2 regions of the Pseudomonas sp. C7.1 genome follow, and region 2 is predicted to be linked to the other one. Evidence: predicted binding sites of a transcription regulator. Region 2 holds the regulator's gene; the other holds the start of a gene.

Region 1 (4,384 bases), on a different contig from region 2:
GTGTGCCGCTTAGTCTAGGCGGCGAGTATTAACTAATTGCGTTTTCTGCCAGGCGGCGTGAGCGTGTTAATCACGCCGCCTGTAGGTCGGGAGGGCGATGGCGGATACTGCCGCCATTCAACCCTGGCGTTTTATGCCGGACGATAAACGCGCACATTGGCATGCCCCTCACTCAGCAAGTGGTGGGCGTGCAAACGACTCATCACACCTTTATCGCAATACAACAGGTACTGGCGCGCCTCATCCAGAGCCTTGAACGAACTGTTCAGGGCATAGAACGGCAGCGCCATAACCTCGACGCCAGGCAGGGCGAGTGGCTCGTCCTCGGCGGCATCGGGGTGACGAATATCGATGATCACATGGCTGGCCAGGGCTTCGCTGACTTCCTCGATCTGCACATCCTTGCCCAGCTCGTCGATCACTTTGTCGATCGGCAGCAAGGTCGCACGCTCCAAGGCGCGCTCGAAGATTGCCATATCCAGCTGCTGCTCTTCGTACTCGATGCGCAGCTTCTTCGCCCGGGTGGTCGGGTTGACCGAAATCACCCCGCAATATTCCGGCATATGCTTGGCGAACTCGGCGGTGCCGATGCGCGTGGCGGTGTCGATGATGTCCTGCTTGTGGCTGGCCAGTAGCGGACGCAGCACCAACATGTCGGTGGCCGAGTCGATCACCGCAAGGTTCGGCAAGGTCTGGCTGGAGACCTGGCTAATCGCCTCACCGGTGACCAGCGCATCAATCTGCAAGCGCTCAGCCATACGCGTGGAGGCGCGCAGCATCATGCGCTTGAGGATCACGCCCATATGGCTGTTATCGACCTTGCCGAGAATCTCGCCCAGCACTTCCTCAAACGGCACGCTGATAAACAGGACGCGCTGTGAGCTGCCGAACTTCTGCCACAGATAATGCGCCACTTCCATCACGCCCAACTCGTGGGCACGGCCGCCTAGATTAAAGAAGCAGAAGTGGGTAACCAGGCCCCGGCGCATCATTTGGTAGGCGGCGACGGTGGAGTCGAAACCGCCGCTCATCAGTACCATGGTCTGCTCCAGCGAGCCGAGCGGGTAGCCGCCCAGGCCTTCGTGCTGGTGATGAATAACGAACAGGCGCTGATCGCGAATCTCCATGCGCACAACAACGTCAGGGTCTTTCAGCGAAATGCCGGCCGCGCCGCACTGCTGACGCAGCTGACTGCCGACATAGCGCTCGATGTCCATGGAGCTGAATGCATGCTTGCCGGCGCGCTTGCAGCGTACGGCGAAGATCTTGCCCGGCAGCTGATCGGCGAAGTGCAGCTTGCACTTTTCCAGCACATCGTCGAAATCACCCAGCGGGTATTCATCAACTTGCAGGAAATGGGTGATGCCCGGCGTGCAGCTTAGGCGCGCAATCATTGCCTGCAGGGTTTTCGGTTCACTGATCTGGGTTTGGACTTCCAGGTTGTCCCACACACCGCTGACCTGCAGCTGGGGATCAAACTCACGCAAAACCGAACGAATGTTCTTCGCCAGCTGCCGGATAAAGTGCTTACGCACTGGCCGACTTTTAATGGTGATTTCCGGGAAGACTTTAACGATCAGTTTCATGAAAACAGGGGGTGCCGAGGCCGCGAAAAAACAGGGGCGCGGATTATAGCGGAAATTGCTCACGCTTTGATCAAAAATCCTCACGCCGTTAAAACGCGCACCACTAAAGCGCACCAAGCAAAAATAGCGCCTCATTACAGTGCACAAAGTTATCAAGCAGCTTCACCAAGCGCCCGCCAGCCCTGAGTTTCAGGCCACACACCCATTCCTGTGCACTGGCATGCAATTTGCTCCCTTGTGAGGCAGGTTGCCCTGGAGGACTATGCCGCCGGGCTGCACCGTACTATTGAGGGCTCACCATTCCGAGCCTTGGCCATCTGGAGGACAGCATGTCGAAGTCGATTCAACTGATTAAAGAACACGACGTGAAGTGGGTTGACCTGCGCTTCACTGACACCAAGGGCAAACAGCACCACGTGACCATGCCGGCACGCGATGCGCTGGACGACGAATTCTTCGAAGTCGGCAAAATGTTCGACGGCTCCTCCATCCACGGCTGGAAAGGCATCGAAGCCTCCGACATGATCCTGCTGCCGGTTGACGAAACCGCCGTACTGGACCCGTTCACCGAAGAGCCAACCCTGATCATCGTTTGCGACATCATCGAGCCAAGCACCATGCAAGGCTACGATCGTGACCCGCGCTCGATCGCCAAGCGCGCTGAAGAATTCCTCAAGTCCACTGGCATCGGCGACACCGTATTCGTCGGCCCAGAGCCTGAGTTCTTTATCTTCGACGAAGTGAAGTTCAAGTCCGACATCTCCGGCTCGATGTTCAAGATCTTCTCCGAGCAGGCGTCCTGGAACACCGACGCTGACATCGAAGGCGGCAACAAGGGCCATCGCCCAGCCGTCAAAGGTGGCTACTTCCCAGTTCCGCCGTGCGACCACGACCACGAAATCCGTACTGCCATGTGTAATGCCATGGAAGAGATGGGCCTGGTCATCGAAGTTCACCACCACGAAGTGGCGACTGCCGGTCAGAACGAAATCGGCGTGAAGTTCAACACCCTGGTTGCCAAGGCTGACGAAGTTCAGACCCTCAAGTACTGCGTACACAACGTGGCTGATGCCTACGGCAAAACCGCGACCTTTATGCCCAAGCCGCTGTATGGCGACAACGGCTCGGGTATGCACGTACACATGTCCATCAGCAAAGATGGCAAGAACACCTTCGCTGGCGAAGGCTATGCCGGCCTGTCCGACACCGCCCTGTACTTCATCGGCGGCATCATCAAGCACGGTAAGGCCCTGAACGGCTTCACCAACCCGTCGACCAACTCCTACAAGCGTCTGGTCCCAGGTTTCGAAGCGCCGGTCATGCTGGCCTACTCGGCCCGTAACCGCTCGGCCTCGATCCGTATTCCGTACGTGTCCAGCCCAAAAGCCCGCCGTATCGAAGCACGCTTCCCGGACCCGGCTGCCAACCCATACCTGGCCTTCGCAGCGCTGTTGATGGCTGGTATCGACGGTATCCAGAACAAGATCCACCCTGGCGATGCAGCGGACAAGAACCTGTACGACCTGCCACCAGAAGAAGGCAAGCTGATCCCGCAAGTGTGCGGCAGCCTGAAAGAAGCCCTGGAAGAGCTGGATAAAGGCCGTGCGTTCCTGACCAAAGGCGGCGTGTTCTCCGACGATTTCATCGACGCTTACCTTGAGCTCAAAAACGAAGAAGAAATCAAAGTACGCACCTTCGTACACCCGCTGGAATACGACCTGTACTACAGCGTTTAATCTCGCACGCGTTACAAGAGGCCACCTTCGGGTGGCCTTTTTTGTGGAGCGTTTTTCTGATTTACTGCCGCGAATTTCGACCTGGCGCGCCCCGGCGAGCGCAGTCGTTAAACTTTCTGAAACAAGGCAGATCTCAACTTATGCCCAACGCCCACACCATAGCTCGACCCCTTCTTTTTTCGGCATGCCTCTTCAGCATTGCCGCGTGCACCTCGAACCTCAGCGCACCCCCACCTCCCGTAGCGCTTGCCCCGTTGCTCGGCAGCATCAGCGAGCGCCTGACCATCGCGGACCAGGTTGCATTGACCAAGTGGGACAGTGGCAAACCGATTCAGGACAGCCTGCGCGAACAGCAAGTCATTGCTGCTGCCGCCAGGCTTGCGCCCGACTACAAGCTGGATGCCGGCGACGTCAGTCAGTTTCTGGCAGCCCAAATCGAAGCGAACAAGCTGGTCCAATATGCACTGATTGCTAATTGGCACGCCGCCGGCAAAGCACCTGACAGTGCAAGGCCGGATCTGGCTACACAGATCCGACCAAAACTGGATCAACTGCAAGTCAAACTGCTTAAAGACTATGCGGCTTTTGCACCTTATCGACATAGCCCGAACTGCCCGGAATGGCTAGACCAACAACGCGCACGGCTGGCCAAAGACACCATTCATGACTTAGCTCTGGTACGGGCAACCGGGGAATTGTGTATCCCCACGAAATGAGTACCGCGCTTTCAGACCGATTTGTGTTCTATGCTGACGTCCTGTAACGCGATTACCTTATCTGCTCCGGAGTTTTCATGCGTCGAAGCCTTATCTGCCTACTACTGTTGGTCGCCTTGCCTGCTGTTGCGCAGATCTACAAATACACAGACGCCAATGGCAACACGGTATTCACCGACCAGCCGCCGGAAGGCCAGGCGACGCAGAATGTCGACCTGCCAAAAACCAATAGCGTGTCGATGCCAGTACCCAGCCCGCCCACTGAAACCACCGCCGAACCAGCCAACAACGCCGCGCCTTACAGCATGCTGCAGCTGACCGGCATCCCTGACGATGAGGCCATGCG
Region 2 (4,384 bases):
CCATACCGTGCAATACCAGGCCGATGGCAAACTGCACTACGAGCTGACCGCAGACAAGGTTGAGCACGTCAAGGCCAGTGACGTCACCCTGATGACCAGCCCGAACATGAACCTGTTCCGCGGCACTGAGCTACCCTGGAAAATCCGCAGCGAGCACGGTGAAGTGTCGCCAGGCGGCGTTGAAGTTGAACTGATCGACAAGGTGCGCGTTGAACGCACCGATGCCAAAGGCCGCCCGACCATCCTCACCACCAGCCGCCTGACCATATTCCCCGAGAAGGAATATGCGCAGACCCAGCAAGCCGTTAGAATCGACGCGGCCAATGGGGTGACCACGGCAAATGGAATGAAAGCGTACATGAATGACGGCCGGATGCTCCTGCTGTCCAACGTAAGAGGTCAGCATGAGGCTCGTTAACACCCTCCCCCTACTACTTAGCCTTAGTGCCGCACTCGGAAGTGCAAGCGCCTGGGCCCTGCCGTCCGACCGCGAACAGCCTATCCGTATTCAGGCCGACAGCGCAGAACTGGACGACAAACAAGGCGTAGCCGTTTATCGCGGCGATGTAATCATTACCCAGGGCACCATGAAGGTTACCGGCGACACCGTAACCATCACCCAGAATGCCCAGGGTGATGTCGAGGTATTCACCTCAGTTGGCAAACCCGCCTACTACGAACAAAAACCGTCAGCCGACAAACAGATCGTCAAGGCTTATGGCCTGACCATCCAGTACTTTATGGCCAATGATCGCGTGGTGCTGATCGACCAGGCCAAGGTGATTCAGGAAGGCAACACCTTCGAAGGCGAGAAAATTGTCTACGACACCCAGCGCCAGATCGTCAACGCCGGCCGCGCCACAGGCACCAACATCACGGTGCCACGCCCGCGCATCGACATGGTGATCCAACCGAAGAACAAACCAGCCGACCAGCAGGCGCAGTAATAATGGCCACATTGAAAGCCCAACACTTGGCCAAAAGCTATAAAGGCCGCCAGGTCGTGCGCGACGTCAGCCTGAGCATCGATAGCGGGCAGATTGTCGGCCTGCTTGGCCCCAACGGCGCCGGTAAGACCACCTGCTTCTACATGATCGTTGGTTTGGTCCAGGCCGACCAGGGTCGCGTGATGATCGACGATCTCGACGTCAGCCATCAGCCGATGCATGGCCGTGCTCGCGCCGGTATCGGCTACCTGCCGCAGGAAGCTTCAATTTTCCGCAAGCTCAGCGTGGCCGACAACATCATGGCCATTCTGGAAACTCGCAAGGACCTCGACGGCGCCGCACGCCGCAAGGAGCTTGAGGGTCTGCTGCAGGAATTCCATATCAGCCATATCCGCGACAATCTCGGCATGAGCCTGTCCGGCGGTGAACGCCGCCGCGTGGAAATTGCCCGCGCCTTGGCGACCAACCCCAAGTTCATCTTGCTTGATGAACCCTTCGCCGGTGTCGACCCGATTTCCGTGGGCGACATCAAGCAGATCATCCATCACCTCAAAGACAAGGGCATCGGTGTATTGATCACCGACCACAACGTCCGCGAGACCCTGGACATCTGCGAAACCGCCTATATCGTCAGTGATGGCCAACTGATCGCTGAAGGTGATGCCGAGGCGATTCTGGCCAACCAGACAGTGAAAGAAGTTTACCTGGGGCATGAGTTCAAGCTGTAACCACCGCTTTTATCAAGCCGACTGCTGCCACGGCTAGGCAAAACCTTTAAAGTCAGGCATATAATTTGCTTCCTAGTGGCGCTTTTTAAAAACGCCCTGTAGTGGATTGCGCACAGACGCCGGTAAATAAGGTCTGCAATGAAACCATCGCTAGTCCTGAGAATGGGCCAGCAGCTGACGATGACACCGCAGCTGCAACAGGCCATCCGCCTGCTCCAACTGTCCACCCTGGATCTGCAACAAGAGATTCAGGAGGCCTTGGAGTCCAACCCGATGCTCGAACGCCAAGAAGATGGCGATGACTTCGACAATTCGGACCCTATGGCCGATGGCGCAGAAAGCGCCAGCCCCAGCGAACAGCCCGAAACGCCCTATCAGGAAACCAACTACCAGGAAGCCACGCAGACCGTGGACAACCTGGAAGAAGGCGATTGGGGCGAGCGTATTCCCAATGAGCTGCCTGTCGATACCGCCTGGGAAGACATCTACCAGACCAGCGCCAGCAGCCTGCCCAGCAACAGCAATGATGACGACGAGTGGGATTTCACCACCCGTACCTCCAGCGGCGAGAGCCTGCAAAGCCACCTGCTCTGGCAGCTCAACCTGGCGCCGATGTCGGACAAGGACCGCCTGATCGGCGTTACCCTGATCGACTGTATCAACCAGCAAGGCTACTTAGAAGAAACCCTGGAAGAAGTGGTCGAAGCCTTCGATCCGGAACTGGACATCGAACTCGACGAAGTCGAAGCCGTGCTGCACCGCATTCAGCAGTTCGAGCCCACCGGCATCGCCGCGCGCAACCTGGGCGAATGCCTGCTGCTGCAGCTGCGCCAGCTGCCGGCGAAAACCCCGTGGCTGAGCGAAGCCCAGCGTTTGGCCAGCGACTACCTCGACCTGCTCGGTAGCCGCGATTACAGCCAACTGATGCGCCGCATGAAGCTCAAGGAAGATGAACTGCGCCAGGTTATCGATCTGATCCAGAGCCTCAACCCGCGCCCTGGCTCGCAGATCGAATCGAGCGAACCGGAATACGTGGTGCCCGACGTGATTGTGCGCAAGCACAACGAGCGCTGGCTGGTGGAGTTGAACCAGGAAGCCATGCCGCGCCTGCGGGTCAACGCGCAATACGCAGGCTTTGTGAAGCGTGCCGACTCCAGCGCCGACAACACCTTTATGCGCAACCAGTTGCAGGAAGCGCGCTGGTTTATCAAGAGCCTGCAAAGCCGCAACGAAACCCTGATGAAGGTCGCCACGCAGATCGTCGAGCACCAACGCGGCTTCCTCGATTACGGCGACGAGGCCATGAAGCCCCTGGTGCTGCACGATATTGCCGAAGCAGTGGGCATGCACGAGTCGACCATTTCGCGGGTCACCACGCAGAAGTTCATGCACACCCCGCGTGGCATTTACGAGCTGAAATACTTCTTCTCAAGCCACGTCAGCACCTCCGAGGGCGGCGAATGCTCGTCCACCGCGATCCGCGCCATCATCAAAAAACTGGTCGCAGCGGAAAATGCGAAAAAGCCGTTGAGTGACAGCAAGATCGCTGGTTTACTGGAAGCACAAGGCATTCAAGTCGCCCGCCGCACGGTCGCTAAGTACCGTGAATCCCTCGGAATAGCGCCTTCCAGTGAGCGCAAACGATTGATCTAAGGCGGCACGAAGAAGGAAGACAGCACTCGATACAGAACACGCACGGTCTCGTCTTTCGCAAAAGCAGCCATACTGCAAACACGCAATAAGCGACCGTGCCAGGCTCGTTCTGCAGAGTCTTCCACGCCACAGTGTTCCGGCGGCAGGCCTCTCGCCTGCCTCTTACACACGGCAACAAGGAGAAAGCGGTATGCAAGTCAACATCAGTGGACACCAGCTGGATGTGACCGACGCCCTGCGCGACTACATCGGCGAGAAACTCAGCCGATTAGAGCGCCACTTCGACAAGATCACCAATGTGCAGGTCATAATGGAGGTCGAGAAGCTCAAGCAGAAAATCGAAGCGACCTTACATATTGCCGGCGGCGAGATCGTCGGCAATGCCGAACACGAAGACATGTACGCAGCCATCGACCTGCTGACCGACAAACTCGATCGACAACTCATCAAGCACAAGGAAAAACAGCTCGAACGTCAACAGGGCGCAATGGCCCGCTGACTTCGCACTCCCTCCTATGATCCGACTTGAAACCATACTGACCCCCGGCCGTTCTTTGGTGAACGTGCCGGGCGGCAGCAAAAAACGTGTTCTCGAACAGATTGCCAACCTGGTGGCGCGCGAGCTGCCTGACCTGGACGGCCAAGACATCTTCGAAAGCCTGATTGCCCGCGAAAAACTCGGCTCAACCGGTTTCGGTAATGGCATTGCCATTCCCCACTGCCGCCTGCCCGGTTGTACCGCGCCGATCAGCGCTTTATTGCGCCTGGACGCCGCCGTGGACTTCGACGCCATCGACGGTGCGCCCGTGGACCTGTTGTTTGTCCTGCTGGTACCCGAAGCGGCAACCGATGCTCACCTGGAACTGCTCCGGCAAATCGCCAGCATGCTTGACCGCAGCGATGTGCGCGCCAACCTGCGCCAGGCAGAGAGTAGCGAAGCCTTATATCAGGTGGTCGTGGACGTACAAAGCCAACTTAACCGAGCCTGAGCATGCGTCTGATCATCGTTAGCGGTCGCTCCGGCTCCGGGAAGAGCACCGCCCTTGATGTGCTCGA

The links. Region 2 encodes sigma-54, which starts transcription at its own class of promoters, with help from an activator protein. Its sites were predicted from a motif close to ANTGGCATNNANNTTGCTNT; they were not measured.
Region 1: glnA (glutamate--ammonia ligase) is a predicted target of sigma-54. The motif match lies at 1,801-1,820, and genes of this name have one in related genera.

What each region holds. Positions count from the first base shown of each region.
Region 1 is NZ_JBWDTL010000002.1:9,481-13,864, reverse strand. It holds gene thiI (tRNA uracil 4-sulfurtransferase ThiI) at 132-1,586, opposite strand; gene glnA (glutamate--ammonia ligase) at 1,916-3,322, shown strand; gene AC0T4W_RS01200 (chorismate mutase) at 3,463-4,038, shown strand; gene AC0T4W_RS01195 (DUF4124 domain-containing protein) at 4,116-4,384, shown strand, end outside.
Region 2 is NZ_JBWDTL010000003.1:65,968-70,351, reverse strand. It holds gene lptC (LPS export ABC transporter periplasmic protein LptC) at 1-418, shown strand, start outside; gene lptA (lipopolysaccharide transport periplasmic protein LptA) at 405-947, shown strand; gene lptB (LPS export ABC transporter ATP-binding protein) at 950-1,675, shown strand; gene AC0T4W_RS03620 (RNA polymerase factor sigma-54) at 1,814-3,328, shown strand; gene hpf (ribosome hibernation-promoting factor, HPF/YfiA family) at 3,519-3,827, shown strand; gene ptsN (PTS IIA-like nitrogen regulatory protein PtsN) at 3,844-4,317, shown strand; gene rapZ (RNase adapter RapZ) at 4,320-4,384, shown strand, end outside.